Regions from separate parts of the Streptomyces sp. NPDC101178 genome, predicted to be linked through region 2. Evidence: riboswitches for the same ligand, from Rfam matches in the RefSeq annotation. Region 2 holds a riboswitch; the other holds the start of a gene.

Region 1 (15,632 bases), on a different contig from region 2:
GTGCATGATCGCGTCCCAGCTCGCGTCCAACTCGCCGGTCAGCAACCCGTCCAGGACCGAGAACCCGGTGATGTCGGTGGCGTTGAGGCCGGTGGTGAGCCTTCCCTGGCTCGGGAACCAGCCCAGCTGGACGGAGAAGATCCCGCGCAGCAGCATGGCCAGGAAGAAGACCGGGATGCAGATGCCGAGCAGCGATCCGGAGACGGACGCGACGTCCAGCCAGCCGCCGCGGTGCTTGGCCGCGAGGTAGCCCATCGGGATGCCCACGACCACGGCGATCAGGATGGCGGCCACGCTGAGTTCCACGGTGGCCGGGAAGCGCAGGGTGAACTCGTCCCACACCGGCTGGCCGGTCTGGGTGGAGGTTCCGAGGTCGAGCTCGAAGATGCGCTTGAGGAAGCGCCAGTACTGGACGTGCACCGGCTCGTCGAGCCCGAGTGCACGGTTGATTCTCGCCACTTCGGCTTCGGTGGCCCGCTCGCCCAGGATCGCTGAGGCGGGTCCGCCGGGCAGTCGGTTCAGCCAGAGGAACAGCAGGACCGACAGGCCGAGCAGGGTGGGAATGAGCTGGAGAAGTCTTCTGACGACGAGTCGCAGCACCCCGCATGCCCCTTTCTCACGTGCGTCGAAGCGGGTCCGCCCGGCCACCTGGTTGCTGTGGCCGGGCGGACCCGCTGATGTGCGATTACTTGAAGGAGACCTCGGCGAAGTTCTCCTGCGTCAGCGGGGAGACCTTCGGCGGGTTGACGTTCTTGGCGAACGCGATCGCCGGCGGGGAGGACGAGATCGGCACGCCCGGGACGTACTCCATGATCGCCTCGTTGGCCTTCTTGTAGGCCTCGGTGCGACCGTCGGTGTCGGTGATCTTGGAGGCCGCGGTCACGGCGCCGAAGACCTTCGGCTCCTTGAAGCCCCACTGCTTCTCGGCCTTGGCGAACCAGGTGCCGATGAAGTTGTAGCCGTCGTTGAAGTCACCGGTCCAGCCGAACAGGTGCAGGGCGCAGGAACCGGCCTCGACGCCGTCCACGTAGTCCGGGGCCCACTTCATGGCCTTCGGCCTGACCGTGATGCCGGCCTTCTCCAGGTCGGCCTTCATCAGCTCGAACATGTCCTGCGGGGCAGGCATGTACGGGCGGGTGACCTCGGTCGGGTAGCAGAAGTCGATGGAGAGCTTCTCCTCGCCGGCCTGCTTGAGGAGGCTCTTGGCCTTGGCGGTGTCGAACGGGTACGTCTTCACCTTGTCCGAGTAGCCGGCGACCGTGTCGGGCATGAACTGGGTCGCCACCTTGCCGCCCTCGGGCAGCTGGGTGTTGACGAGGTTCTCGCGGTCGATGGCGTGCGTGATCGCCTGACGGACCTGCGGCTTCTTCAGCGCCGGGTTCGCACCCTGGCTCATGCCGACGTAGAAGATGTTGAAGACGTCGCGGGTCGGGACCTCGAAGCCCTGCTTCTCCAGCGTCGTCACATCGGCGGGAGCGACCAGGTCGTAGCCGTCGATGTCACCCGCCTGGAGCGCCTGGCGACGGGTCTCGTCGGTGGAGATGGTGCGGAAGACCAGATTCTTCACCTTGGCCTTGTCGCCCCAGTAGTCGTCGAAGCGCTCCAGGGAGACTTCCTTGTTCCCCTTGTTCCACTTCACGATCTTGTACGGGCCGGTGCCGGCGACCGTGCCGGCCTCCTGGCTGTACTTGGGGTACGTGATCGCGTCGCCCTTGGCGGACGCGTCCTGCTTCTCGTACTCCTTGATCGCCTTCGGCGAGTGGATCGCGAGCGCCTGGAGGGAGAATCCGCCCGGCAGGTTCGCCGAGGGCTCGTTCACCTCGATGACGGCCGTGTTCTCGTCCTTGGCGGTGCAGGACTTGTAGTTCGCCTTGGGCGCCTCGGCGTCCTCGTTCTTCGCGAACCCGCCCATGATGCTCTGCCAGTAGTAGGAGACCGCGCTGGACTGGTAGGTGCCCTTCCAGTTGAACCAGTGGTCGTAGTTCGCGCAGACCGCAGCGGCGTTGAACGCCTCGCCGTCGTGGAACTTCACGCCCTGGCGCAGGTTGAACGTCCAGACCTTGCCGGCCGCGTCGCCCTCCCACTTCTCGGCGAGTCCGCCGACCAGCTTGCTGCCGCCGGGCTCGTGCTCCAGCAGCGCCTCGAACGCCTGGCGGGTGACGCGGAACGTCTCGCCGTCGCTCGCGAGGGCCGGGTCGAGGGAGCCGGGGTCACCGGATCCGGCGAAGACGAAGGTGTCCTTGTCGCCCCCCTTGGCTCCGTCGGTGTCCCGCTCGCTGGAACAGCCCGTGGCGATCAGACCGACAGCGACCGCTGTCGTGATCGCCCGGACAGCCCGGGACTTGAATATGCGCATGGGTCCACCCCTGGTTCGCCATGTGGTGAGGTTTGATGGCCGCACACTACAGACGGGGTACATCGCAAGAGAACAGTCCGGATAGCGGTGATACCTAGTCGAGACCCGGACAGTTAACAAACCGCCCAGTTCCGGGACATCCCTCCGCGCCCGGTTAACGCGCCGGAAATCCGCGGGTGTTCGGAGCGGGGGGTCTCCTGCGGCGGGTCGGTGACGGCGGACGGACCCGCAGGTCAGCGGTGCTGCTGCGGCGGGTATCCGTAGCCGGGGGCAGCGGCCGGCGGCGGGCCTGCCGGGGCGTGCGGCTCGCGGTCGTAGAACGGGCGGGTGTTGGCGCGCAGCCACATCGCGACCGGGTCGTACTCGTCGGACATGGCGACGGTGGAGACGGGCAGCCCGTCGGGGACCGCGCCGACCGACTGCCGCATCATCGCCCGCACCGCGTCGACGGACTCCCGCCCGGTGTCGTACAGATCGAGACCGATCGCGAGGTACGGGACACCGACGGCGGGGTGCACCCAGGCGCGGCGCAGCGAGCGGACGGCCGGGGTGCGGTGGGCGTTCTGGGTGAGCTGGGCGTAGAACTGCGGCAGCTCCACGGCGGGCTCGGTCAGCCGGAGCGGTCCGGCGGGGAGCCGGTCCAGGCCGGTGGAGATCCGGCGCAGATCGAGCCAGGGGATGCCGACGCCGCCGCCGGGCGCGTGCGGGTTGAGCCAGATGCCCCAGCGGTCGGGGAAGAGGGCGCGGGCGATCTCCCGGCCGGAGACCAGCTCGTGGGAACGGCTCCAGCCGCTGGCGGAGAGCTCCTGCGCGGAGGTGACGCACGGCGCGTAACCGAGTCCTTCGACCTCCATGGAGCCGTACTGCGCGTCCGGTGAGCCGGCCGTGCCGTGCCAGAGCAGCATCCAGATGCGGCCGTCGGCGAGGGCCGCGAGCAGCGCCTCGTAGGCGTCGTAACGCCCGGGGCTGACCTGGCGCAGCATGTGCTCGACCTGACCGGCCGCCGCAGTGCCTGACGCACTCACCCTGGGTCCCGCCCCTCATCGATCCGTCGACGCTCCCGGGCACACGGGAGCGGCCCCGCCATCAAACCAGCTTATGCGCCACTTCTGACACCGACTTGACGCCACGGTCGGCCGGCGCCCGCGATCACCGCGCGGCCGGTGGCTTCGCGCGGTACGTCCGGTGGCTTTCGCGCCGCACGTCCGGCGGCTTTCGCCCGGTATGCCCGGTGGCTTTCGCGCCGTACGTTCAGTGGCCTTCGCGCCGGTAGAACGGGCGTACTTTCTCGCGCATCCAGTCGCCGACCAGGTCCTGGGCCACGTCCAGCAGGACCAGGTTCACCGGCCAGGGCACCTCGACGCGGCCGAGCGCCCGTCCCAGGGCTTCCATCGGGGCGCTCTGGCCCGCGCCGTCCCAGGTGGCGAACTCGACGCCGACGAAGAGGACCGGGTCGCCGCCCTCGATGCTGGCGAGCGCGCGGCGGGCGGTGGAGACCACGCCGGTGGCCTCGAACTCGGCGGAGACGGCGGTGAGGAAGTCGACCGGGTCGTGCTGCCAGTCCGGTTCGTACAGCTTGACCCGGCCGCCGCTGGCGGGACCGTCCAGCGCGGTGCGCCCGGCCCGGCAGAGCTCGGCGACGGCGGGCGGCGGCAGCGGGATGCCGACCGCGCCGCCCGGGTTCACCGCGATGCCGACCTGCGGCGGCAGGCCGCGGGCGAAGTCGCGGGCGGGCGCGACGGCGAAGGACATGTGGCTGCCGACGCAGCTGAGGAACTGGCCCTCGGAGCTGAAGACGGGGACGTACGCGGCGCCGTCGATGTCCATCATCGGCAGGTCCAGGTCGGCGCTGGCGGGCGAGCCGCCGTTCGGCAGCGGCACCCAGACCGAGCTGCGGCCGAGCACCTCGACCAGGCGGCCGCCCGCGTCGGCGATGCCGAGGGAGGCGGTCAGGACCTCTTCGAGCTCGTTGGCGGGCCACGCGTGCTGGGGGTGCGCCTGGGCCGGTGCCGGAATCTCCACTGCCTCTGTGCCTCTCTCGGCTGTCGTCGCTGGCGTTGTTCCGGCCAGAACCCTAACCGGAGTGGTCGGCCGGGTCGTGGGCGTTTGTGAAGGTGATCCGCTCCAGCGCGGTCGCGGCCTCCCGGTCCAGCAGCACCGCCGAGGCGCAGCCGACGGGCAGCGCGCCGCGTTCGGTGTCGCGGATCAGCCGGCCCACCGCGTGCCGGTGCCGGGCGAAGGCGTAACCGGAGACGCCCCGGCCGCGCTCGCGCTGGCCCTGGCGGGCGGTCTCCGGGTCCACGTCCAGCAGGAGCAGGCGCAGGGTGCGGCCCCGGCGCGCGGCGTGCCGGGCGAGCCAGTTCCGTACCCAGGTCTGCGTACCGCAGTCGTGGACGACGACCGAGGCGCCGGAGCGCAGCACGGCCCAGAGCCCGAGGTAGTGGGCGGCGCGGACCAGGGGGCGGTAGAGGGCGTACGGGAGTAAGCGGGGCAGGGCGGCGGCCCAGCGGTCGCGGGTGTTCTGCGAGTCGATGGCGTGGCCGGCCACCGCACGCCGGATCATGGTGGACTTGCCGCCGCCGGGCAGCCCGGAGACGACCACGATGTCGCCGGGGGTGAAATCGAGGCTGTACGGGGTGTGGTCCGCGCGCCCGCGCAGATCACGTACCCCCGGCGCGGGCGCGGTGAGCAGCTCCTGTACGGATGCGCCGGGCGCCGCGGCCGGCTCCCGTACCGGCGCTCCGGCCCGCTCGGGCAGCTCGCGCGCGGGGGCGCCCGGCTGTGCGGGCATCGCGCCGTCCGCGAGTCCCGCGGTCGGTACCGACCGCTGCAACGTCATCGCCCATCCCCCTGCTGTCGGGCCGGCCACGCCTGATCCTGAAGTGTAAAGAAAGGGCAAGGCTCCACAACCGTCATCGCCGTTCATCCACCCGTTGTGGACCGGCCTCCCCACGGGGGCGCAATGCGTGCGATGATGACCGCGCCAACTGCATACCGGCCGTTCGAATCCGCGCGGGAGAGTTCCGGCCACAGTGTGAGCCGGGCGCCGAAGGAGCAAGATCCTCCCTTGAATCTCTCAGGCCCCGTACCGCGTGGATGAGGCAGATCTGAAAAGCGGGCCGCTCCGGCGGCTCCACCCAAGGTGCAAGCCGAGCCCTGTGACCAGGGCGCCCCGCTACCCGGGGCATACCCCGGCAGGGGCTATCGGCGAACCTCTCAGGTTCCGATGACAGATGGGGAGGATTTCCGTCCTGACGTCGTCATGCCCTGGAGCCATGCCCATGAGCACTGCCCCCCGTCTCACCGCCCTCGACGCGCTGCACCGCTCGCTCGGCGCCACCATGACCGACTTCGCGGGCTGGGACATGCCCCTGCGGTACGCCAGTGAGCGCGACGAGCACAACGCCGTACGGACCAGGGCCGGGCTCTTCGACCTGTCGCACATGGGCGAGATCACCGTCACCGGTCCCGAGGCCGCGGCCTTCCTGAGCTACGCGCTGGTGGGCAACATCGCCACCGTCGGCAACGGCCGGGCCCGCTACACGATGATCGTCCAGGAGGACGGCGGGATCGTGGACGACCTGATCGTCTACCGCCTGGGCGAGACGGAGTACATGGTCGTCGCCAACGCGGGCAACGCGCAGATCGTGCTGGACGCGCTGACCGAGCGGGTCGGCGGCTTCGACGCCGAGGTGCGCGACGACCGGGACGCGTACGCGCTGCTCGCGGTCCAGGGTCCGGAGTCGCCCGCGATCATGAAGGCCGTCACCGACGCCGACCTGGATGGGCTGAAGTACTACGCGGGCCTGCCGGGCACGGTCGCCGGGGTGCCTGCGCTGATCGCCCGTACCGGCTACACCGGCGAGGACGGCTTCGAACTCTTCGTCGCGCCCGAGCACGCCGAGCGGCTGTGGCGCGCGCTGAGCGAGGCCGGCGAGGCGCACGGCCTGATCCCGTGCGGCCTCTCCTGCCGGGACACGCTGCGCCTGGAGGCGGGCATGCCGCTGTACGGGCACGAGCTGACGACGGCGCTGACCCCGTTCGACGCGGGCCTCGGCCGGGTCGTGAAGTTCGAGAAGGAGGGCGACTTCGTGGGGCGCGAGGCGCTCCAGGCCGCCGCCGAGCGCGCCGAGAGCGCCCCGCCGCGCAAGCTGGTCGGCCTGATCGCCGAGGGCCGCCGGGTCCCGCGAGCCGGTTTCTCCGTCGTCGCGGACGGCAAGGTGATCGGCGAGGTCACCTCCGGAGCCCCCTCCCCCACCCTCGGCAAGCCGATCGCCATGGCGTACGTGGACGCGGCCTTCGCCGCGCCGGGCACCGGGGGCGTGGGCGTGGACATCCGGGGCACGCACGAGCCGTACGAGGTCGTCGCGCTGCCGTTCTACAAGCGCCAGAAGTGATATCCCGGAAGGAACCGGGCCTCTCGCTCCACCCGGGCGTCACGGAAGTGACGTACCTCCGTCTCACCCCGTAAGACCACCGTTCATCAGCACTCCCCCGCGTACAGGAGAATTCAGGTCATGAGCAACCCCCAGCAGCTGCGGTACAGCAAGGAGCACGAGTGGCTGTCGGCCGTCGAGGACGGCGTGGCCACGATCGGCATCACGGAGTACGCGGCCAACGCGCTCGGTGACGTCGTCTACGCCCAGCTTCCGGAGGTCGGTGACACGGTGACCGCAGGCGAGACCTGCGGTGAGCTGGAGTCGACCAAGTCCGTCAGCGATCTGTACTCGCCGGTGACCGGAGAGGTGACGGCGGCCAACCAGGACGTCGTGGACGACCCCTCGCTGGTGAACTCCGCTCCCTTCGAGGGCGGCTGGCTGTTCAAGGTGCGCGTCACGGACGAGCCGGCCGACCTGCTCTCCGCCGACGAGTACACCGCGTTCTCCGGCAACTGAGATCTGAGACCTTAAGGGACCCCCTGATGTCGCTTCTGAACTCCTCCCTCCACGAGCTGGACCCGGACGTCGCCGCCGCCGTCGACGCCGAGCTCCACCGCCAGCAGTCCACCCTCGAAATGATCGCCTCGGAGAACTTCGCTCCGGTCGCGGTCATGGAGGCGCAGGGCTCCGTCCTCACCAACAAGTACGCCGAGGGCTACCCCGGCCGCCGCTACTACGGCGGCTGTGAGCACGTCGACGTGGTCGAGCAGATCGCGATCGACCGGATCAAGGCCCTGTTCGGCGCCGAGGCCGCCAACGTCCAGCCGCACTCCGGTGCGCAGGCGAACGCCGCCGCGATGTTCGCGCTGCTGAAGCCGGGCGACACGATCATGGGCCTGAACCTGGCCCACGGCGGTCACCTGACCCACGGCATGAAGATCAACTTCTCCGGCAAGCTCTACAACGTGGTCCCGTACCACGTCGACGAGACCGGTGTCGTGGACATGGAGGAGGTCGAGCGCCTCGCCAAGGAGTCCCAGCCGAAGCTGATCGTGGCCGGCTGGTCCGCCTACCCGCGGCAGCTGGACTTCGCCGCCTTCCGCCGCATCGCGGACGAGGTCGGCGCGTACCTCATGGTCGACATGGCGCACTTCGCGGGCCTGGTCGCGGCCGGGCTGCACCCCAACCCGGTGGAGCACGCCCACGTCGTCACCACCACCACGCACAAGACCCTCGGCGGTCCGCGCGGTGGCGTGATCCTCTCCACCCAGGAGCTCGCCAAGAAGATCAATTCGGCGGTCTTCCCTGGGCAGCAGGGCGGCCCGCTGGAGCACGTGATCGCGGCCAAGGCGGTCTCGTTCAAGGTCGCGGCGGGCGAGGAGTTCAAGGAGCGCCAGCAGCGCACCCTGGACGGCGCGCGGATCCTGGCCGAGCGCCTGGTCCAGCCGGACGTCACCGAGGTCGGCGTCTCCGTCCTCTCCGGCGGCACCGACGTGCACCTGGTCCTGGTCGACCTGCGCAACTCCGAGCTGGACGGCCAGCAGGCCGAGGACCGGCTCCACGAGCTGGGCATCACGGTCAACCGGAACGCCATCCCGAACGACCCCCGTCCCCCCATGGTCACCTCGGGCCTGCGGATCGGCACCCCGGCGCTGGCCACACGCGGCTTCGGCACCGAGGAGTTCACCGAGGTCGCGGAGATCATCGCCGCCGCCCTCAAGCCGTCGTACGACGCGGACGACCTCAAGGCCCGCGTGGTCGCGCTGGCCGAGAAGTTCCCGCTGTACCCCGGCCTGAAGTAGCGCCTGGCCTGCGGTTCCGCGCATCGTGACGGGGCACCGCGCACACTGAGGAGAGTGAGCGCGGTGCCCCGTTCCTTGCCCCCGGTCTGAAATTTTCACCCCGCTTGCCCCGCTTGTCCCCGCACCGCCCAGGCAGACAACGGCGTCTTCCAACCCCCCAAGGAGTCCTCCCGTGGCCATCTCGGTCTTCGACCTCTTCTCGGTCGGCATCGGCCCGTCCAGCTCCCACACGGTGGGCCCGATGCGGGCCGCCCGGATGTTCGCGCGCCGCCTGAAGAACGAGGGCCTGCTCGCGCACACGACCTCGATACGGGCCGAGCTGTACGGCTCCCTCGGCGCGACCGGACACGGCCACGGCACCCCGAAGGCGGTCCTGCTCGGCCTGGAGGGCGAGTCCCCGCAGACGGTCGACGTCGAGTCCGCCGACGCTCGGGTCGAGGCGATCCGCTCCACCGGCAGGATCAACCTGCTCGGCATGCACGAGATCGCGTTCGCCTTCGACGACGACCTGATCCTGCACCGCCGCAAGGCGCTCCCGTACCACGCCAACGGGATGACGATCTTCGCGTACGACACCGAGGGCGCCCCGCTCCTGGAGAAGACGTACTACTCGGTCGGCGGCGGCTTCGTGGTGGACGAGGACGCGGTGGCCGGCGAGAACCCGATCGTCCCGGACGACACGGCCCTGCGGCACCCGTTCCGTACGGGCGACGAGCTGCTGCGCCTGGCCCGCGAGACCGGCCTCTCGATCTCCTCGATGATGCTGGAGAACGAGCTGGCCTGGCGCACCGAGGCGGAGATCCGCTCCGGGCTGCTGGACATCTGGCGGGTCATGCAGGCCTGCGTCTCGCGCGGCATGTCCCGCGAGGGCATCCTCCCCGGCGGCCTCAAGGTCCGCCGCCGCGCCGCCAACTCGGCCCGCCAGCTGCGCGCCGAGGGCGACCCGCAGGCCCACGCGATGGAGTGGATCACCCTCTACGCGATGGCGGTCAACGAGGAGAACGCGGCGGGCGGCCGCGTGGTCACCGCCCCCACCAACGGCGCGGCGGGCATCATCCCGGCGGTCCTGCACTACTACATGAACTTCGCGGCCCACGGCTGCACCGAGGCGGAGAAGGAGGACAGCGTCGTCCGCTTCCTCCTCGCCGCCGGCGCCATCGGCCTCCTCTTCAAGGAGAACGCCTCCATCTCCGGCGCCGAGGTCGGCTGCCAGGGCGAGGTCGGCTCGGCCTGCTCGATGGCGGCCGGCGCCCTCGCCGAGGTCCTCGGCGGCTCCCCCGAGCAGGTGGAGAACGCCGCCGAGATCGGCATGGAGCACAACCTGGGCCTGACCTGCGACCCGGTCGGCGGCCTGGTCCAGATCCCGTGCATCGAACGCAACGGCATGGCGGCGGTGAAGGCGGTCACGGCGGCGAAGATGGCGCTGCGGGGGGACGGCAGCCACAAGGTCTCGCTGGACAAGGTCATCAAGACGATGAAGGAGACAGGGGCCGACATGTCCGTGAAGTACAAGGAGACGGCCCGCGGCGGGCTCGCGGTGAACATCATCGAGTGCTAGGCCGAGCGGCCCTGACCAGCGCTTTTATAGCTTTCAGCGCGGTCAGGGCCTTTCCCGTCCACCCGGCGGAGAGGCTCCGGAGCTACTGCCTGCTCGCGATGCGCTCCTCCGCGGGCTGCTCGTGAGCTTCGGCGGGCTGCTCCTTCGGGGCCGACCTGGGGAGCCAGCGCAGGGCGGCCGTGCCGAGGGCGGCGTGCAGGAGGCTCGCCACGACCACGACGACGTGCAGGCCGGTGACGAACGCGGACTTCGCGTCCTGGATGGCGGACGGGAGCAGGGAGGGCAGCTGGAGGGTCTCGTCGAGGGTGGGGGCGAGGTCCGGGCCCTGGAGGCGGAAGAGCAGCGCGGCGAGGGAGCCGAGGAGCGCGATGCCCAGGGCGTTGCCGATCTCGTTGCTGGTCTCGGCGATCGCGCCGGCCGAACCCGCCCGCTCCGCGGGGACCGCGCCGACCGCGGTGTCCGCGACGACGGCGAAGGAGATGCCGTATCCCAGTCCCGCGATCACGGTCGAGGCGATGTACCAGCCGATCCCGCCGGTGACCGTGGTGGGGAGCAGCATCAACAGGCCGCCCGCGATGGAGAAGTGGCAGATGAGGAGCGCGGCCCGCTTGCCGATGCGCTCGACGACGGCCGGGGTGATGATGCAGGAGAGGGTGAGGGCCGCCGCGCCCGGGAGCGCCAGGAGCGCCGCGTGCAGGACGCTCAGGTTCAGCACGGACTGGAGGTAGATGCCGGACAGATACGCCGCCGCCGACCATGCGGCCAGGGGCAGCAGGCCGGTGATGATGGCGATGGTGAAGACGCGGTCGCGGAAGAGGGAGAAGTCGATCAGCGGGTTGTCGAGGTGCCGCTGGCGCAGGCCGAAGAAGGTCAGTACGGCGATGCCGGCGATCACCGTGATGACCGGGAGGGCCGAGATCCCGTCGGCGGCCAGGTGCTTGATCCCGTAGATCGTGAGCAGCAGGCCTCCGGCGGAGGTCACGACGCTGAGCGGGTCGACGCGGCCCGTCCCGCCCGACCGGACCTCGCGGAGGAGGACCGGTGCGAAGACCAGGAACACGACGATGACGGGGAGGTTGACGAGGAAGACCGAGCCCCACCAGAACGAGCCGAGCAGGGCGCCGCCGACGACCGGGCCGATGGCGAAGCCGGCCGCGAAGGCCGCGGCGAAGATGCCGATGGCCTGGGCCCTGCGCCGGGGGTCGGGGAAGAGCTCGCTCAGCACGGCCAGCGCCGAGGGCAGCAGGGTCGCACCGGCCACGCCCATGAGCGCCCGGCAGGCGATGAGGAGTTCGGGGGTCGGTGCGAACGCGGCCCCGGCGGAGCCGAGTCCGAACACGGTCGCGCCGATCATCAGGAGCTTCAGCCGGCCGTAGCGGTCGCCGATGCTGCCGAAGGCGACGAGCAGGGAGCCGACGGCGAAGCCGTAGATGTCCAGGATCCACAGCGCCTGGTCGGCGGTGGGCGAGAGGGCCTGGCTGATCCGGGGCATCGCCAGGAACAGGATCGAGCCGTCCATGGAGACGAGGAGAACCGGTCCGAGGATCACCGCGAGCCCCAGCCAGGATCGCAGTCCGGGTGCGTCGTTCGCTTGCTGTCGAGTCATGGTGCCGACCCTCGGGCACGGCGGGGCCGGCAGCCATCCCCATGGTGTGGGTACACCCGACAGGTACACCCACGGAGCGGGCGAGCGCCCTACGCTCGTATACATGGAGAGCCTCGGTACGTTCCTGAAGAGCCGCCGTGACCGGGTCACGCCGGCGGAGATCGGTCTGCTGACCTACGGCACCTCCCGCCGGGTTCCCGGCCTCAGGCGGGAAGAGCTCGCCCAGCTCGCGGGGGTGAGCGCGGGGTACTACACGCGTCTGGAGCAGGGGCAGGCGGAGACCGCCTCCGAGCAGGTGCTCGACGCGCTCGCCCGGGTGCTCCGGCTCGACCAGGTGGAGACCGTCCATCTGCACAATCTCGCCCGGCAGTCGGTGAAGCCCGGTCTGGGGGATCCGCCCGCCGAGGAGCCCCACCCGCGGGTCCTGACCCTCCTGGAGTCGCTGGGCGATGCCACGCCGGCGGTGGTGCTCGGCCGGCGCGGCGACGTCCTCGCGTGGAACCGCACCGGGCACGCGCTGGTGGCCGAGCACATCCCCTTCGAGGCCCCGCGGAACGCGCAGGGGCGTCCGTCGATCCCCAGGATGTTCTTCCTCGACCCCCACACCCGCGACATGTACCGCAACTGGCCGGACCTCGCCAAGGTCCACGTCGCCTATCTGCGTCTCACCGCGGGCCGCTATCCGACGGATGCCCGGCTGGCCGGGCTGATCGGCGAACTCACCATGAGCAGCCCGGACTTCGGCGCGATGTGGGCGACGGGTGACGTCTCCGACTGCACGACGGGGGCCATGCATCTGCAGCATCCCACCGTGGGGGCGGTGAGCGTCGACTACCAGGTGTGGCTCCAGCCCGACAGCCCCGACCACCGGGTCGAGATCTACACGCCCAACGACACGACCTCCGCTGACGCGTTGCGTGTGCTGAACCAGCAGAGCGGCCGGGGTGACGAGCCGGATTCGGCCCTCGTACGGGCCGAGCGGCGCTGAGGCGCTGAAACCGCCCCGCTCCTTCCGGGGACGCCCGCGGTGGGGCCGGGGGCGTCCGTACGGAAAGGAGCGGGGCGGTTTCGCGTGCTGGGAGCGGGGCGGTTCCGGGTGCTCGGAGCGGGGCGGTTCCGTGTGCTCGTGACACGCGGGTTCCGGGTGCTCAGGAGACCGTCTGCTCCTGCCGGTCCGGGGTCTCGGGCTCCGTGTTCCGCTCCTCGCGCGGCAGCCAGCGGACCGCGAGGACGCCGAGCGCGAGCGTGAGGGCGGCCGCGACGCCGATCGCCGCGTGCAGGCCGGTGACGAAGGCGTCCTTGGCCTGCGCGGCGCTCTCGTCGGACAGGCCGGGTGTGGACAGGGTGGTGTCGAGCGTGCCCGCCGTGCCGGGGCCGAGGAGGCGGAAGAAGAACGCGGCGAGCGAGCCGAGCAGGGAGATGCCGAGCGCGCCGCCCAGCTCGTTGCTCATCTCCGCGATGGCCCCGGCCGAACCGGCCCGCTCCGCGGGCACCGCCGCGACGGCGGTCTCCGCGACCAGGCTGAAGGAGAACCCGTAGCCGACGCCCGCGATGACGGTGGAGGCGATGTACAGCGCCGCACCGGCGGTGGAGCCGGTGAACATCAGCAGCAGCAGTCCGGTGCCGATGAAGAAGTGCGAGGCGATCAGCGCGGCCCGCTTGCCGATCCGGTCGACCACGCCCGCCGTGCCGATGCAGGCCACGGTGAGCACCGCCGCGCCCGGCAGGGCGAGGAACGCCGCGGTGAGCACGGTGAAGCCGAGCACCGACTGGAGGTAGACACCGCTGAGGTAGCCGGCCGCGGCCCAGGCCACCAAGGAGAGGAGCCCGGTCAGTACGGCGACGGTGAAGACCCGGTCACGGAAGAGGCCGAGGTCGAGCAGCGGCTCCTCCAGCGTGAACTGCCGGCGTACGAACCACACCAGGATGGCGATGCCCAGCGCGCCGATGGCCAGCTGCTCGACCGAGAACCCCTCCGCCGCCGCGGCCTTGACGGAGTAGACGGCGAGCAGGATGCCGACCGCCGACTGCGCCACGCTCAGCGCGTCCACCCGGCCGGGCCTGGCCTCGCGGACCTCCTTCAGGAGCTTCGGGGCGAAGGCCAGGAAGACCACGACGACCGGGAGGTTGATCAGGAACACCGAGCCCCACCAGAAGCGGTCGAGGAGCAGACCGCCGGCGACCGGGCCGACGGCGAAGCCCGCCGCGAAGGTGGCCGCGAAGATGCCGATCGCCCGGGCCCGCTGCCTGACGTCGGGGAAGAGGTGGCTGACGATCGCCAGGCCGGAGGGCAGCAGGGTCGCGCCGCCGAGTCCCATCAGCCCGCGCGAGGCGATGAGGAGTTCCGGGCTGGTGGCGAACGTGGCGCCCGCCGATCCGATGCCGAAGAGCATCGCGCCGCCGAGCAGGAACTTGAGCCGGCCGTGCCGGTCGCCGAGGTTGCCGAACGCGATGAGAAGCGAGGCCACCACGAATCCGTAGATGTCGACGATCCAGAGGGCCTGGCTCGCGCTGGGCGAGATCGCGTCGTTGATGCTCGGCATCGCGAGGTAGAGCACCGAATTGTCCATCGCCACCAGCCCGACGAGGCTGAGGACCAGGGTGAAGCCGAACCAGGCCCGGCGGGGTGTTGTGCTGTGTGTGGTCAACGTACTTCCTCCAGAGTGAGTGCGGCCGGGCCGCTGAGCGACGAGGGGAACGACCGCCCGGCAAGAAACATAGTGCCTATTATTATGTTGGCATAGCGACCGCTCCTTTGCCAGATCCGGTGATAGTCATGGAGCCGTGGAGAGGAGAAGTTCGTGCGGATAGCGCTCACGGGTGCGACGGGAACGGTGGGGGGCCAGGTGGCACGCCTCCTCGCCCCGCGGTACGACCTGAGCTGCCTGACCCGCTCCCCGGAACGGGCGGCGGCCCGCCTGCCGGGGCCCGGCCTCGCCGTCGAGGCGGACCTGGACGACGTCCCATCCCTGACACGGGCGCTGGCCGGGGCGGACGCGCTCCTGGCGGTGACGTTCGACCCCCTGCGGGACACCCACGACGAGCACCTCCTCACCGCCGCGCGCCGGGCCGGGGTCCGGCACGTCGTGAAGGTCTCGGCCCTCGCGGTCGCCGACCCCCGGGCGCAGGACGCGATCACCCGGTGGCAGCGGGCGTGCGAGGAGCGCGTCCGGGCGTCCGGGCTGTCCTGGACGCTGCTGCGCCCCCGCGCCTTCATGTCCAACTGCCTGGACTGGACGCGGTCCGTACGCGAGGAAGGCGTCGTACGTACGCTGCACGGCTCCTCCGCCAACTCCTGCGTCGACCCCCGGGACGTGGCCGCGGCGGCGGCCCGCGCCCTGACCTCCCCCGGGTGCGCGGGACGGGCGTACGCGCTGACGGGCCCGGCCCCCCTGTCGGCCCGGCAGCAGGCCGCGCAGCTCGCGGAGGTGCTGGGCCGGCCGGTACGCCATGAGGAGCTGACCGAGGCGGAGGCCCTGGCGAGGTGGCGCGCCCGCTACCCCGACGCCCTCGCGGCGGCGCTCCTCGAAAGCGCGGACCGGCAGGCCCGGGGAGCCAAGAGCGCCGTGGACCACGGGGTACGGGAAGCGATCGGCCGGGAGCCCGGTACGTTCCGGGCGTGGGCCCGGCGTCATGGCGCCGCCTTCCGTACGCCGACGCCGCCGGGTGGGTCACGGCGGCCCGGTGCGCGGCCCCGGCCGGCCGGACCAGCTCGCCGGTGAGCCGCCGCCCGACGACGGCCTCGTACGGTTCGCTCCCGGCGCTCCCGGCGACGGGGATGCGGACGGCGGTCATGACGGGACCCCCACCGACGCGGCGGCCAGCTCGGACCGCACCACAGAGGCGACCTGCGCCGCGGTGCGCCCGTGGGTGGACACCACGACCCGGGCCACGGACAGGTACAGCGGGCGCCGCCGGGACATCAGGCCGA
Region 2 (15,632 bases):
CCGCCACCGAACGGCGGCCCGAACGGCCCGAAGGCGGCACGGCGGCCGTCGTGACCACCTCGACCGTGATGACCGTGATGGCCGGGCCCGTAATGCCCCGGTCCGTGCTCATGCCCGTGCTCGTATCCGTGTGAACGCATCGCTACGCTCCTTCCATCGTTGATCTGTCGTGATACTTCAACGATATATCGGAAGCTATCGGCTGGCAAGGCGCTGCCCCTGTGGGCGCCCACACCCTGGGCGGTGGCCGCAATCGCCTTTCACCTCTCGCCGCCGAGCGCTAGCGTTCGGGGCCACGAGTGGCCCACGAGGAAAGCGGTGAGGCATGCCCGGTCGTCCGAGCGCGCGTTGACGCCGTAGGCCGGGTCCGGCCCGTCATCGCGTGCTGCCCCTGAGATCGCGGCACAGCGAGCCCTTCACCCCGCCCGAAGCCCGGGTGCGCCTCCGCGCGCCGGGCCGGCGGTCCTCGTTCCGGCGACTCCAGAGGTTTCCGTGCCGTCCTCCTCACCCTCCGCCGCGCGCTCCTCCGTGTGGCGGGATGCCGACTTCCGCAGACTCTGGGCGGGCCAGAGCGCCTCCCAGCTCGGCGAACACACCACGCTCGTCGTCCTCCCGCTCGTCGCCGTCCTGACGCTGCACGCCGGCGCGGGCCAGTTGGGCGTCCTCCGTGCCGTGGGGCAGGCGCCGATCCTGTTGCTCTCGCTCCTCGCGGGTGCCTGGGTGGACCGGTGGCGGGCCCGCACGGTGATGGTCCTGACGGACGCCGCCCGCGCGATGGTGCTGGGCGCGGCCGCCGTGGCCGGTCTCCTCGGGCTGCTCGGTCTGCCCGCGCTGTTCGTGGTGGCCTTCACCGTGGGAGCGCTGTCCGTCCTCTTCGACGTGGCCTATCAGGCCTCTCTCGTACGGCTGGTGGGGCGCGACCAGCTCCTCCAGGGCAACAGCGCGCTGGAGGGCAGCCGGTCCGCCGCGCAGATCGGCGGACCCGCCCTCGGCGGCGCGCTGGTGTCGGCGCTCGCGGCGCCGGTCGCCGTGGCCTCAGGGGCGTTCTTCTTCGCGGTGTCGTTCGTATCCCTCCGGCGGATCCGCCGGGCCGAGTCCGTACCGCACCACCACGAACGCGCCCCGCGGATCCGCGAGGGCCTCCGCTTCGTCGCCGGGCACGCCCTGCTGCGGGCCGTGTGCCTGGCCTCGGCGGCCTTCCAGTTCTCCTTCGCCGCCACGATGACCGTCTACCTGCTCTTCCTCCCCCGCGAACTGCACCTGCCGGGCGCCACCATCGGCCTCGCCCTCGCGGCGACCGGCCCGGGCGCGCTCCTCGGGTCGGTCCTGGCCGCGCGGCTGCCCGGACGGTACGGCCATGGCGTGGTGCTGGTGTCCGCCGCGGTGCTCGGCAACGGCGCCCTGCTCTGGGTGCCCGCCCTGCACGGCTCGTCGGCGGTGACGGTGCCCGCGCTCCTGGCGGTCAACTTCGTGTTCGGGACCTTCGGCCAGCTGGTGAACGTCACCGTCATGTCGGTACGGCAGGCCGTCACGCCGGACGGGATGCAGGGCCGCGCGGCCGCGACGATCACCTTCGCCGGCATGGGCCTCACCCCGCTCGGCTCACTCGTCGGCGGTGTCCTCGCACAGGAGTGGGGGCTGCGCACCGGCCTCCTGGTGGCGGCCGCGGGGATGATGCTGTCCCCGGCCGTCATGGCCGCGTCACCACTCGTACGCCTGGGACGGAAGCTCCCGGTATGAGGTGGTCCACACCCGCCCTGGCCGCCCCGGCCGCGCCCGCTGCTCCTGAGCCGTCGAAGCGCGCCCGGCGGACAAGGAGGCCAGGAACCCGCGATTGGCCTTGGTCCGTGGCCGTGCCGCCGTTCTACGGTCGCCCCATGAGGATTCGTATCGTCGACGCGTTCACCGACCGCCCCTTCTCCGGCAACCCCGCAGGCGTCCTCCTGCTGGAGACCGCCGCCTTCCCGGACGCCGAACGGCTCCAGGAGATCGCCACCGAGGTCAACCTCTCCGAGACGGCCTTCGCGCACCCGCTGCCGCCCGGCGGCGAGGCCGACTGGGCGCTGCGCTGGTTCACGCCGGCCACCGAGGTCGACATGTGCGGCCACGCCACGCTCGCCACCGCGCACGTCCTGCACACCACCGGCCGGGCCACCGGCACCGTACGGTTCACCGCGCGCTGCGGGATCCTCACCGCCACCGCCCACCCGGACGGCTCCCTCACCCTCGACTTCCCCACCGCACCGCTGCGCGAGGAGACCGCGCCGCCCGGCCTCGCCGAGGCGCTGGGAGCGGAGCCGGTCTCCGTCCACGACACCGGCGAACACATCGGCGACCTGCTCGTCGAGCTGCGCGACGAGGCGACCGTACGGGCTCTGGCCCCGGACTTCGCCGCCCTCGTGGCCCACTCGCGGCGCGGTGTCATCGCCACGGCCGCCGCCGAGGACCCCACGCGCGGCTACGACTACGTCTCGCGCGGCTTCTTCCCCGGCGTCGGCGTCGACGAGGACCCGGTGACCGGCAGCGCCCACACCGCGCTGGCCCCGTTCTGGTCGGCCCGCCTCGGCCGCGACGACCTCACCGGGCTGCAGGCCTCGGCCCGCTCGGGGTTCGTACACACCGCCCTGCGCGGCGAACGCACCCTGCTGACCGGCGCGGCGGTCACCGTCATCGACGGCGAACTGCTGACCACCCTCTGAGCCCTGGAACAGGCCGTCCCTACAGCGTCGGCAGCCAGTCCACCTTCCCGGCGAGCAGCGCGTACCCGACGAACGCCCCGATGTCGAGCAGCGTATGGGCGACGACCAGCGGCCCCACCCGGCCCCAGCGCCGGTACAGCAGGACGAAGACGACGCCCATCACCATGTTGCCGATGAAGCCGCCGATGCCCTGGTAGAGGTGGTACGAGCCGCGCAGCACCGAGCTGGCCACCAGCGAGGCCATCGGGGTCCAGCCGAGCTGGTCCAGCCTCCGCAGCAGATACGCGACGACGATCACCTCCTCCACCACGGAGTTCTCCGCCGCCGAGAGGATGAGCACGGGGAACTTCCACCAGACGTCGGGCAGCGACTCCGGTACGACGGTGAGGTTGAAGCCGGTCGCGCGGGCGATCAGGTAGAACGCGAGCCCCGCGCTGCCAATGCCCGCCGCGATCAGCGTCCCGCGACCGAGGTCGAACCAGGGCCTGGTCCGGTCGAATCCGATCGTCCGCAGCCCGGCGCCCTCCCTGATCAGCAGGTGCGCCACCAGCGCCACCGGCACCAGGGCCGTTGCGATCCCGAACATTTGCCAAGCCAGATCCAGCCATGGACGGCCCGGGGCGTACGAACCGTTCAGCGTCGCCGCCTGGTCCTTCAAGCCCCCCGGTTTCGTCAGCGATCCGACAAAACTGATGAGCGCGGAGACCGCACTCGCGCCCAGCGAGAGTGCCAGGACCAGCACCGTCTCCGACCGCAAGATCCTTCGTGATACGCCCTCTTGGGGATAAGAATCAGCCACGCGCCCCACCTCCACCGGTCCACCTGCCTTTTGTTCTGCAATCGCGTCTCATCCCGCCCACCGTCCCGCTAGGGTCTCGAATGCAGGTACGAAGATCATGCGCGACAGGCCGGGGGACGACCACCATTGCCGATGGTGCGGTCCCCCTTTTCCTTGTTCACCGTTCATCGTTCGTCTTCAGGGGGGCACCACCGACATGGGACGCCACAGCTTGCCCGACGCCCACGCGCCGGAGGAACGCGGGGGCACGTCTCCCCGGCGCCGGCGGCGCACCATCGCCATCGCCACGCTGCTCGTCCTCGCGGTGGCGGCGGGAACGGGGGTGGCGGTCAACAGCGGCCTGTGGTCGTTCTCCGAGTCGTGCGAGGACTCCGCCGTACGCCTGACCCTGGCCGCCTCGCCGGACATCGCGCCGGCCGTCCGGGACATCGCCGAGCAGGCCCTCGCGGACGAGGTGAGATCCGACGGCCACTGCCTGGACGTGGAGATCGTGGCCCGCGACTCCTACAAGGTCGCCGACACTCTCGCGAGCGGCGCCGAGGCCCCGGACTTCCAGGTCTGGCTGCCCGACTCCGACCTGTGGCTGGACCGGGCCGAAGGGCTCGGCGCCGGCACGCCGATCTCGCCCTCGGACTCGGTGGCCTCCTCGCCGGTGGCCCTCGCCATGGTGCCGGCCGCCTCGAAGCGGCTGGGCTGGCCGGAGCAGACGTACTCCTGGGCCGAGGTCGTCACCGCCGCTCTCACCGCGGACAAGGTCCGCCTCGGTGCGGCCGATCCGGCGCGCAGCGCCACCGGCCTCCTCGCTCTCACCAGCATCGGCGGCTCCTCCGCGCAGCAGGGCGGGGACAGCGACACCCGGGTCGCGGAGACCGCGAAGGTGCTGGCCGAGCGGATGTCGGACAGTGACGCGCAGGTGCTGGAGACGCTGGCGCGGAGCGGCACGGGTGCCGAGGAGGGCAATCCGAGACGCAACCAGGCCGTCCTCATATCCGAGCAGGCGGCCTTCACCCACAACGCGGAGGCCACCGGCAGCGGCAAGCTCGACCTCTTCTACCCCAAGGACGGCACTCCGCTGCTCGACTACCCGTACACGCTGGTCGACGAGGAGAAGCTGACCCTCGCCCAGTCCCGCGCGGCCCTGCGCTTCATGACCCTGCTCAACGACAAGAGCTCGCGGGACGTCTTCGCCCGGCACGGGTTCCGGCCGCCGAGCGGAGCCGCCGAGGACACCGTCGTGGCGTCGGCGGGCGGCAGGTCACCGCAGCCGTACGCCACTTCGGCGGCCGAACCGCCTTCGGCGAAGCAGCTCCAGGAGATGCTGGGGATGTGGACGATCACCGTCCAGAGCGCCCGGCTGACCACGGTGGTCGACGCCTCGGGCTCCATGGCCACGCCGGTGCCGGGACGCGGCCTGTCGCGGATGGACGTCACGAAGGAGTCGCTCATCCAGGCGCTCGCCCAGTTCACTCCGGACGACGAGATCGGCCTGTGGGAGTTCGCCACGACTCTGGACGGCGCGAAGGACTACCGCAAGGTCATGGAGACCCGCCGGCTGGGCGACCCGGTCCAGGGCGGCTCGACCCACCGGGAGAAGCTGTCGGCGGCGTTCGCGGGGCTGCAGCCGGTGCCGGGTGGGGCGACCGGGCTGTACGACACGGCCTTGGCGTCGTACGAAGAGGCCCGGTCGACCTTCGTGAAGGGCAAGTTCAACGCTCTGGTGATCCTCACCGACGGCTCCAACCAGGACGACGACGGCATCTCCCGGAGCGGGCTGATCGACCGCCTCAAGGAGCTGGCCGACCCCGAGCGCCCGGTCCCGATCATCGCCATCGCGGTGGGCCCGGACGCCGACCGCGAGGAGGTCGCCGAGATCGCGCGGGTCACCGGCGGCGACGGCTACGAGGTGAGCGACCCGGCGGAGATCCAGGCCGTCATCCTCCAGGCCATCATGGCCGCCGGCCAGAACGGCCGCGCCGCCCAGGAGTGAGGGCGGCGCGGGGACCCGGCCGCCCTCACTCCCGTACGGAAGCACGCCACGTTACGAACGTGCCTCAGGGCGCCGGGAACCCCACCGCCCAGGTGTGCACCGGCTCCCCCGCGTGCATCAGCTCGGCGTAGCGCCGGGTCGTCGCCGCCAGTGCCGCTTCCCGTCCGAGTCCGGCCTCCAGTGCCCGGCGGTAGGTGGCGACCTGCCAGGAGGCCCCGTTGACCCGGCGCTTGCAGCGCTCCTCGATGACCCCTAGGTACCGGTCCCGGTCGGCCGGCTCGATCTGCCAGGCGTCGAGCCCGGCCGCGGCCAGCGGCAGCAGCTCCTCCTGGACGAGCTGTACGGCGGGGATCCTGGCCAGTCCGCCGGCGCGGCCCGGTCGCGGCCAGAGGAGTTCGGCCTCGATGCCGTGGCGGCAGGCCTCGGTGAAGTTCTCGGCGGCGGCCTCGAAGGGCAGCTTGCTCCACAGCGGCCGGGACTCCTCGGCGAGCGCCCGGACCAGCCCGTAGTAGAAGGCCGCGTTGGCGATGACGTCCGTGACGGTGGGCCCGGCCGGCAGGACCCGGTTCTCCACGCGCAGGTGCGGGACACCGTCGGCGACGTCGTACACCGGGCGGTTCCAGCGGTAGACCGTCCCGTTGTGCAGGACCAGCTCGGCCAGCTCCGGCACGCCGCCCTCGTCCAGGACCCGCAGCGGCTCCTCCTCCTCGCAGATCGGCAGCAGCGGCGGGAAGTAGCGCAGGTTCTCCTCGAAGAGCTCGTACGCGGAGGAGATCCACCGCTCCCCGAACCACGTCCGGGGCCGCACCCCCTGGTTCGCCAGCTCCGGCGGCCGTACGTCGGTGGCCTGCTGGAACAGCGGCGGCCGCGACTCCCGCCAGAGCTCCTTGCCGAAGAGGAACGGGGCGTTGGCGCCGAGCGCGATCTGGACGGAGGCGATCGCCTGCGCCGCGTTCCACACGTCCGCGAACCGGGCCGGGGTCACCTGGAGGTGCAACTGGACCGAGGTGCAGGCCGATTCGGGCGCGATCGAGGGCGAGGAGCAGACCAGGTGGTCCACGCCTTCGATATCCAGGGTGAAATCCTCGCCGCGGGCCGCCGCCATTTGATCGTTGAGCAGCGTGTAGCGGTCCACGTCCGAGAGATTCGCCGAGACCACGTCGTGCTCGCCGAGCGTCGGGAGGATTCCGATCATGACGATCCCCGCGTCCACCTCACCGGCCTTGCGGTGGGCGTAGGCGAGACCGGTCCGCAACTCCTCCGAGAGCTGATCGAATACCCGGCCGCCGAGCCGGTGCGGAACGATATTTACTTCCAGATTGAACATCCCGAGTTCGGTCTGGAAATCCCGGCTCGCGATGCGCTGGAGCACTTCCTGATTCATCATCCGGGGCAGACCGTCGGAGCCGGCGAGATTCAGCTCTATCTCCAGCCCCATCAGGTTTCGCGGCCGGTCGAACCTCCGCTCCTCCAGCAGTCTGCCCAGCCCCTCCAGGCACTGGTTGAGCTTGGTCCGGTATGCCTGCCGATCGGACAGGTCAACGGCTCCCGCCACGACCTTCTCCCCCATCGAGGGGTCCCTCCTCCAGTGGTCGGCCCGCCGACCGGGCCGCGCATCACGATCGATAATGCCCAGTGGGAGTGATCCGTAACGCCCCACAGCCCTCCGGAAACCCGCTAGGCTGGGTGAAGGAGACCGGGGGCACATTCCGGGGGCACGCGGCGAGCGGCATTTTCGGCCGGGGAGTGCGTGGCGGAATGACCGATGAGTTTCGGCCTACCGCTCCACAGAAAGAGGCGCAGGCCGGGGCGGAAAGCGGCCGATCAAATCACCAGGAAACCCGCATTCCGAAGTCCGGATGTCGCCTTGCGCGAAATATCCCCGGCAGCTAGCGGAAACACTGTGTGAACACGTGTCGTATAAACTCCGCCTGACGAGGCAGAGAGTTGACGCAACCGGCCCGCCATCGGCCTCCTCTGGCCCCGCACGCCGACAGCGCCGTCTGCACCCGCCCACGCATCACCGTGTCTCCAAGTGAGAGGCGACCCACTATGCCGCTGCATGTCCCCCCGGCTCCCGCGCCCGCCCTGCGCAGTGTTCTCGCGGCCCTCGGTTCCCCCACCGCGGTCCGTCAGGCGCGCACGTCCGCCCTCCGGTCCGCCCAGGGACCGCTCAGCCCCGAACTGCCGCTTCCCGTACACGTCCTGGACCGGATCGCTCCGACCAGAACCGCACCCCGAACCCGTCTGGCGGCCTGGCGCTTCCTGATCCGGAGCGAGGACCGGGCGATCGCCGCCGCGGACACCATGCTCACGCCGGACGGCTGGAGCTTCTCGCACTTCTTCGAGGGCCCCTATCTCGCCTCGACGGAGCTGGCGGTCCGCCAGGCCGAGGCCTCCGCCACCACGTACCAGGCGAGACTTCTCTCCATACCGGAGCTGTACATGCTCACCCTCTGGCTGCACGACGACACGGAGGACGACGCCTCCACCGGGGTGCTCGCCCCGGCCGACGTCCTGGTGCCGCTGGCACCGGCGCCTCCGGGCATCGCCGCGCACCGGCCGCACCGGGTCGCCGATCTGCTGCCCGTCATGACCCTGCGCGTGGCACCCGGACCGCTGCTCAGCTCGGCCTGACCGGCGGCCGGGAGGGACAGGCCCCCGCGGTGACCGGTACGCCCCTCGGCGGAACGGGCCACCGCGGGGGCTCCCTCTTACCCACTCGGACTAGCCCGGTCCGGCCACCCCGAACCACCCGAAGGGACAGTGCAGTTGCGGTGAACCGTCCGCGCGGGTGACGCGTCATGAGAGGAGTAGGGGAGCTGCCGCGAAATCCCTGCGGAATCACCCCCGTAGGGCAACACTGGGACCGGACCGACTGATACGGGGGCGGCCATGAACCACTCATCCAGCCGCAGGACACTCGACTCGACGCAGCGAAAGAACCCATCCATGTGCCAGCATCAGCCACCCTGCCCCACCGCCGACTCCCCCGACCGGGAGGCGGCCCGCCTGACGGCCCACCACCCGGAACAGGGCTGGAGCCTTCTGTGCAACGGCGTCCTCCTCTTCGAGGACACCGGCGAGCTGCTGCCGGACGGGCAGATCATCGCACCGCACCGGCCGTTGGCGGCAGGCCGCGTGGTGAAGGCCGCCTGAGGGCGAACGTAAGGGACCAGCTGTACGGAGAAGGGGCCGGCCCGGGGAGATCCCCGCACCGGCCCCGACGCGTGTCAGGCGTGAGCCTTTGAGCGTCAGTTGTCGTACTCCTCCAGCGGCGGGCAGGAGCAGACAAGGTTGCGGTCGCCGAAGGCACCGTCGATACGGCGGACCGGCGGCCAGTACTTGTCCGCGGCGAAGACACCGGCCGGGAAGACGGCCTCCTCGCGGCTGTAGCCGTGGTCCCAGTCGCCGCCCAGCGCGGCGGCGGTGTGCGGGGCGTTGGCGAGCGGGTTGTCGTCCGCGCTCCACTCGCCGGACGCGACCTTCTCGATCTCGGCGCGGATCGCGATCATGGTGTCGCAGAACCGGTCGAGCTCGGCGAGGTCCTCGCTCTCGGTCGGCTCGATCATCAGCGTGCCGGCCACCGGGAACGACATGGTCGGCGAGTGGAAGCCGTAGTCGATCAGACGCTTGGCGACGTCGTCGATGGAGACGCCGGTCGCCTTGGAGATCGATCGCAGGTCGACGATGCACTCGTGCGCGACGAGTCCGGCCGGGCCGTTGTACAGGATCGGGAAGTGCGGCTCCAGCCGCTTGGCGATGTAGTTGGCGGCCAGCACCGCGACCTGTGTGGCCCGCTTGAGCCCCTCGCCGCCCATCAGGCGCACGTACGCCCACGAGATCGGCAGGATGCCCGCCGAGCCCCACGGGGCGGCCGAGATCGGGCCCACGCCGGTCTCCGGGCCCGCGGCGGGCTGGAGCGGGTGGTTGGGGAGGTACGGGGCGAGGTGCGCGCGGACGCCGACCGGGCCGACGCCGGGGCCGCCGCCGCCGTGCGGGATGCAGAACGTCTTGTGCAGGTTGAGGTGCGAGACGTCGCCGCCGAACTTGCCGGGCTTGGCGAGCCCGACCAGCGCGTTGAGGTTGGCGCCGTCGACGTAGACCTGGCCGCCCGCGTCGTGCACCTCGCCGCAGATGTCGGCGACGTGCTCCTCGAATACCCCGTGCGTGGACGGGTAGGTGATCATGAGGACGGCCAGCTCGTCGCGGTACTGCTCGATCTTGGCCCGCAGGTCCGCGATGTCGACCTCGCCGTCGTCGGCGGTCTTCACCACGACGACCTTCATGCCCGCCATGACGGCGCTGGCGGCATTGGTGCCGTGCGCCGAGGACGGGATCAGGCAGACGGTGCGCTGGTCGTCGCCGTTGGCCCGGTGGTACGCGCGCACGGCGAGCAGGCCCGCGAACTCGCCCTGGGAGCCGGCGTTCGGCTGGATGGAGACGGCGTCGTAACCGGTGACCTCCGCCAGACGCTCTTCCAGCTCGCGGATGAGGGTGAGGAAGCCCTGCGCCTGCTCGGCCGGGGCGAAGGGGTGCAGCGCGCCGAACTCGGGCCAGGTGATGGACTCCATCTCGGCGGTCGCGTTCAGCTTCATGGTGCAGGAGCCGAGCGGGATCATGCCGCGGTCCAGCGCGTAGTCGCGGTCGGCGAGCTTGCGCAGGTAGCGCAGCATCGCGGTCTCGGAGCGGTGCTGGTGGAAGACCGGGTGGGTCAGGATGTCGTCGGAGCGCAGCAGCGCCTCGGGCAGCGCGTCGGCGGCCGAACCGTCCAGCGCCTCGATGTCGGCGTCGGCGCCGAAGGCGGCCCAGACGGCGGAGAGCTGGGCCCGGGTGGTGGTCTCGTCGCAGGCGACGGAGACGTGGTCGGCGTCGACGCGGCGGAGGTTGACGCCGCGCTCGCGGGCGTCCGCGACGATGTCCGCGGCCTTGCCGGGCACCTTGACGGTCAGCGTGTCGAAGAAGTCGCCGTGCACGACGTCGGCGCCGGCGGCACACAGGCCCTCGGCGAGGATCGCGGCGTAGCGGTGGGTGCGGCGGGCGATCGTGCGCAGCCCGTCGGGGCCGTGGTAGACGGCGTACATCCCGGCCATGACGGCGAGCAGCACCTGTGCCGTACAGATGTTGCTGGTGGCCTTCTCGCGGCGGATGTGCTGCTCGCGGGTCTGGAGGGCCAGGCGGTAGGCCTTGTTGCCGTCGGCGTCGACGGAGACGCCGACGAGGCGGCCGGGCAGGGAGCGGGCGAACTTCTCCCGGACCGCCATGAAGCCGGCGTGCGGCCCGCCGAAGCCCATCGGGACGCCGAACCGCTGGGTGGTGCCCACCGCGATGTCGGCGCCGAGCGCGCCGGGCGAGGTGAGCAGCGTGAGGGCCAGCAGGTCGGCAGCGACGGTGACGATCGCGCCGAGTCCGTGGGCCTGTTCGATGACGGGCTCGATGGCGCGGACGGCACCGGAGGCGCCCGGGTACTGGAGCAGGACGCCGAAGACGCCGCGCTCGGCGATCTCGGCCGGGATGCCGTCGCTGAGGTCGGCGACGACGACCTCGACGCCGGTCGGCTCTGCGCGGGTCTGGATGACGGCGATGGTCTGCGGCAGGGTGTCGGCGTCGATCAGGAAGACGCCGTTCTTGACCTTGCCGACGCGCCGGGCGAGCGCCATGGCCTCGGCGGCCGCGGTGCCCTCGTCGAGCAGGGAGGCGCCGGAGGTGGGCAGTCCGGTCAGGTCGGCGACCATCGTCTGGAAGTTCAGCAGGGCCTCCAGGCGGCCCTGGGAGATCTCCGGCTGGTACGGCGTGTACGCCGTGTACCACGCCGGGTTCTCCATGACGTTGCGCAGGATGACGGGCGGCGTGAAGGTGCCGTAGTAGCCGAGACCGATCATCGGGGCGAGCACCTTGTTGCGGTCGGCCAGCGACCGCAGTTCGGCGAGCACCTCGGCCTCGGTGCGGGCCGAGGGAAGGTTCAGGGCCTCCGCACTCTTGATCACGTCGGGCACCGCGGCGGCGGTCAGCTCGTCGAGGGAGCCGTAGCCGACCTGGGCGAGCATCTTCGCCTGGGCCTCGGCGTCGGGCCCTATGTGGCGCTGCTCGAACGGAATGCCCTGCTCCAGCTGGGAGAGCGGAGTGCGACGGGGGGTCATGGTGGAGGCCTCCTGGTCTGTCACGACCTGCGAGGGGCACCACGGCGCGGGTGCCCGAACGGCCTCCCCCTCTGTCATCTCAACCTGAGAGCTTCACCGGCGCGCCCGGAGGCGTGCCGACTTTCACCGTCGGTGAGGGTCGGATCCGTCCCGGCATCTGCCGGCACGAACCCGCCCTGCTTTCCAGAGTGACCTCGTCCGTGCGGTACGGGGGCCTGAGAGATTCCGGGGAGGATTTGCTCCTTCGGCGCCTCCGGATTCTGCACCGGAGGACTCTCCCGCACGGGGTCAGCAGCCACCTGCCAGCCTACCAGCGGCCATCCCCGTGGAGTCCTCGAGTGGCCGACGCCACGGATCTGCACTTGTCTGGTGCTGGTGGAGCGAGAGGGACCCTCGTGAAGCGGCCGGGGAAACCCCTTGAGCAGAAGCGACCAGTGGGAGGCCACGTGCAGACCGACATCGATCCGCGCCGCCTGATCGGCCGCAAGGCGTTCGATCGCAAGGGCGCCAAGATCGGAACGGTGGATGAGGTCTATCTCGACGACGCGACGGGCGTCCCCGAGTGGGCGGCCGTCCGCACCGGCCTCTTCAGCCGGGACGCCTTCGTCCCGCTGGAACCCAGCGAGTTCGTCGAGGACACGCTGCGGGTCCCCTTCGACCGCGCGCTGATCAAGGGCGCCCCGGACTTCGGCGTCGGCCGGCACCTCTCCCCGGAGCAGGAGCTGCAGCTCTACCGCCATTACGGGCTTGACTCCCCGCCCGCCGAGGAGACCGGACCCGACCGTGACTTCGGCAGGCTGGCGGGCCAGGAGGAGTAGTCGACCGGGTCGCGCACCAGCGGCATGGGGTCGGCCGGGCTCAGCTCCGGGTCGTCGATCCGGAACGTGACGACCCGGCCGACCGGGCCGCCGGGCTCCTCGAACCGCACCGTCACCCGCCCCACCCCGCTCCCCTGCACCCAGCCGTGTCCGTGCACCGCGTGGCGGACGTCGTGTCCGGCGGGCCAGCGCCGGGCGGCGAACTGCTCGGCGCTCTCGGGCTCCTCGTCGACCGGCTTCCTGTCGTCGTCCGCGACCGGCTTCTCGGGCGCCTCCGCCAGCTCTCGGGCATCCGCGGCCTGCGCGAACAGGTCCTCCTGCGTGAAGTCCGCAAGCCCCGTGACGCCAACGCCGAGCAGCCGTACGCCGCCGGTGGTGTCCACCGCCTCCAGCAGCCTCGCCGCCGCCTCACGGACCACCGTGGGGTCGTCCGTGGGGCCTCGAAGCGTCTCGGAGCGGGTCAGGGTGGAGAAGTCGTAGCGGCGCACCTTCAGCACCACCGTGCGCCCCGACCGGTCGGCGGACCGCAGCCGCTCCACGCACCGCACGGCCAGCCGCTCCACCTCGGCACGCACGCGCACCCGGTCGTGCAGGTCCACGTCGAAGGTGTCCTCGACCGATACGGACTTGGCGTCCCGCTCGGCGACCACCGGCCGGTCGTCGAACCCCAGCGCCATCCGGTAGAGCCCGTGGCCGTGAGCCTTGCCGACCAGCCGTACGAGCTCCGCCTCTCCGGCCTCCGCGAGGTCGTGGACGGTGGTCATGCCGGCCCGCCTCAGGTGGTCGCCGGTGGCGGGCCCGACGCCGGGCAGCGTCCGTACGGACATGGGGGCCAGCAGCTCGCGCTCGGTGCCCGGCTCTATCAGCACCAGCCCGTCCGGCTTGGCCTGCTCTGAGGCGATCTTGGCGAGCATCTTGGAACCGGCGAGACCGACCGACCCGCTCAGCCCGGTCACCTCCCGGATGGCCGTACGCAGCCGCTCCCCCGTCATCCGGGCCGACACCGAGTCGTCCGCCACCCCGCCCGCCTCCAGGTCGACGAAGGCTTCGTCCAGGCTCAGCGGCTCCACCAGCGGCGAGAGCCGCCCGAGCAGCTCCATCACCTGCTCGCTCACCGACCGGTACAGCGGGAAGCGGGGCACCAGATAGGCGGCGTTCGGCGCGAGCCGCCGGGCCTGGGCCGTCGGCATCGCGGAATGCACGCCGAGGATCCGTGCTTCGTACGAGGCGGTGGCGACGACCCCGCGAGGGCCGAGGCCGCCCACCACGACCGCCTTTCCACGCAGACTGGGCTTGGCTGCCTGCTCCGCAGAGGCGTAGAAGGCATCCATGTCCAGGTGGAGGATGGTCGGCGCGGGTCTCACACCTCCGATGCTGCCCTACGCCACTGACAACGGGGCGGCCCGGCACTCCGTGGAGTGCCGGGCCGCCCCGTTGTCGGTAGCCGCCCCTGTGCGCTCAGCCGCTCATCCGGCGCGGTTGCGCCGCCGGGCCAGCTCGTCGGCCGGGTTGTTGCCGATGAGGGTCTCACCGGTGTCGACCCGCTCGCCGTGGAGCTGGGAGAGCGCCGCGTCCACATCCCGCCAGACGACACCGACGGCGATCCCGAAGATGCCCTGTCCGCCCTGGAGGAGGCTGACGACCTCGTCCGGCGACGAGCACTCGTAGACCGTCGCGCCGTCGCTCATCAGCGTCATCCGCTCAAGGTCCTGGAACCCCCGGGCCCGCAGGTGCTGCACCGTGGTGCGGATGTTCTGCAGAGCGACCCCGGTGTCCAGGAACCGCTTGACGATCTTGAGGAGGACCACGTCCCGGAAACTGTAGAGGCGCTGGGTGCCCGACCCGTAGGCCGGTCGCACACTCGGCTCGACCAGCCCCGTACGCGCCCAGTAGTCCAGCTGGCGGTACGTGATGCCCGCCGCCGCGCACGCCGTCGGTCCGCGATAGCCGATGTCTCCGGCACCGCTCGCCGCTGCCACGCCGCCCGCTGCCACCGCTGCCGGTTGAACCGGCTGCCTGATGGCGTGGTCGGCTCCACTGCCGTGCTGCGGATACGGCCCACCCGCCGCCGTACCGTCGCCGCTGCTTCTCACGCCGACCTCCGTCCTTGACCTGCCCACTCGAAGGTAGGCAGTCACTGGGGGTGCGTCAACGATCGCCACACTCGGCACGCCGAGTGATAATCACCCTGAGGGTGGTTTCCCGTGTCTCGCTTCCGGGAAAGGCTTGTCGGATGCGCTGACGGTGCCCCTGTGCGGGACGGTCACTGACTGTTGGTACCGAAGTCCTCCGGTGAGATCTGGTCGAGGAATTCGCGGAACTTCTCCACCTCGTCCTCCTGCTCGTCGGGGATCGCGATACCCGCGTCGTCCAGCACGCCGTCACTGCCGTAGATCGGCGTGCCGGTCCGCAGGGCGAGCGCTATGGCGTCGGACGGCCGGGCGCTCACCTCGACCCCGCTGGCGAAGACGAGCTCCGCGTAGAAGACCCCTTCGCGAAGGTCCGTGATGCGGACCTCGGTGAGCTCCTGGCCCACGGCCTCGAGCACATCCTTGAACAGGTCATGGGTCAGCGGCCTGGCCGGAGCCATGCCCTGCTGGGCGAAGGCAATGGCGGTCGCCTCCCCCGGACCGATCCAAATGGGGAGGTACCGGTCGCCTCCCACTTCACGCAGGAGAACGATCGGTTGGTTGGAGGGCATTTCCACCCGGACACCGACAACGTCGAGCTCGTTCACACAGCAACCCTAGGACGTGCTCGCCATGTTTGGGTAGTCGGGCTCCGCCGAGCTCAGTGCAGACGGCTGCGCAGAGCGCTCTGGACGAGTGCCGCGTGCAGCCGTACGGAGAGCTCGGCCAGCTCGTTCGCGGTGGCCTCGGCATGGGCCCTGGTCTGCGGATTACGGTGCCGTCGCAGCGGCGCGACCAGCTGCTCGACCAGCCCCGCCTCCCGGTCGGCGGAGGCACGCATGGCGCGCAGATGCCGCGGCTCAAGGCCGAATCGCCCCAGATCCGCCACCAGCTTGGCCACGGTCACCATCTCGGCGTCGTAGCCGCCCTCAGGAGCCGGGACGATGAGTCCGTACGACTCCCACTCCTCCAGCTGCTCCTCGTCGACCTGGGCGGCCGCCAGAAGCTCGGCACGCCCGATCCGCGCGGCGGTCGCCGCACCCGGGCCGGACTCCCACAC

Evidence for each region. Region 2 has a riboswitch for glycine ahead of gcvP (aminomethyl-transferring glycine dehydrogenase). Riboswitches for the same ligand answer to the same signal wherever they lie in the genome.
Region 1: another riboswitch for glycine. It lies ahead of gcvT (glycine cleavage system aminomethyltransferase GcvT); the one in region 2 lies ahead of gcvP (aminomethyl-transferring glycine dehydrogenase).

The regions. Positions count from the first base shown of each region.
Region 1 covers NZ_JBIWOZ010000002.1:273,122-288,753, forward strand. Annotated here, with positions in the region: gene ACIRR8_RS05375 (ABC transporter permease) at 1-600, opposite strand, end outside; gene ACIRR8_RS05380 (ABC transporter substrate-binding protein) at 686-2,356, opposite strand; gene ACIRR8_RS05385 (enhanced serine sensitivity protein SseB C-terminal domain-containing protein) at 2,590-3,381, opposite strand; gene ACIRR8_RS05390 (enhanced serine sensitivity protein SseB) at 3,608-4,378, opposite strand; gene ACIRR8_RS05395 (AAA family ATPase) at 4,431-5,195, opposite strand; glycine riboswitch at 5,360-5,457, shown strand; gene gcvT (glycine cleavage system aminomethyltransferase GcvT) at 5,638-6,753, shown strand; gene gcvH (glycine cleavage system protein GcvH) at 6,874-7,251, shown strand; gene glyA (serine hydroxymethyltransferase) at 7,278-8,537, shown strand; gene ACIRR8_RS05415 (L-serine ammonia-lyase) at 8,710-10,095, shown strand; gene ACIRR8_RS05420 (MFS transporter) at 10,178-11,701, opposite strand; gene ACIRR8_RS05425 (helix-turn-helix transcriptional regulator) at 11,805-12,689, shown strand; gene ACIRR8_RS05430 (MFS transporter) at 12,850-14,271, opposite strand; gene ACIRR8_RS05435 (NAD(P)H-binding protein) at 14,503-15,423, shown strand; gene ACIRR8_RS05440 (shikimate kinase) at 15,493-15,632, opposite strand, start outside.
Region 2 covers NZ_JBIWOZ010000013.1:7,181-22,812, reverse strand. Annotated here, with positions in the region: gene ACIRR8_RS29330 (PadR family transcriptional regulator) at 1-140, opposite strand, end outside; gene ACIRR8_RS29325 (MFS transporter) at 493-1,740, shown strand; gene ACIRR8_RS29320 (PhzF family phenazine biosynthesis protein) at 1,878-2,699, shown strand; gene ACIRR8_RS29315 (CPBP family intramembrane glutamic endopeptidase) at 2,719-3,498, opposite strand; gene ACIRR8_RS29310 (substrate-binding and VWA domain-containing protein) at 3,695-5,485, shown strand; gene ACIRR8_RS29305 (glutamate--cysteine ligase) at 5,550-7,055, opposite strand; gene ACIRR8_RS29300 (hypothetical protein) at 7,538-8,122, shown strand; gene ACIRR8_RS29295 (DUF5999 family protein) at 8,438-8,644, shown strand; gene gcvP (aminomethyl-transferring glycine dehydrogenase) at 8,740-11,625, opposite strand; glycine riboswitch at 11,819-11,916, opposite strand; gene ACIRR8_RS29285 (PRC-barrel domain-containing protein) at 12,072-12,443, shown strand; gene ACIRR8_RS29280 (DNA polymerase IV) at 12,365-13,807, opposite strand; gene ACIRR8_RS29275 (MerR family transcriptional regulator) at 13,910-14,536, opposite strand; gene ACIRR8_RS29270 (bifunctional nuclease family protein) at 14,707-15,180, opposite strand; gene ACIRR8_RS29265 (MerR family transcriptional regulator) at 15,234-15,632, opposite strand, start outside.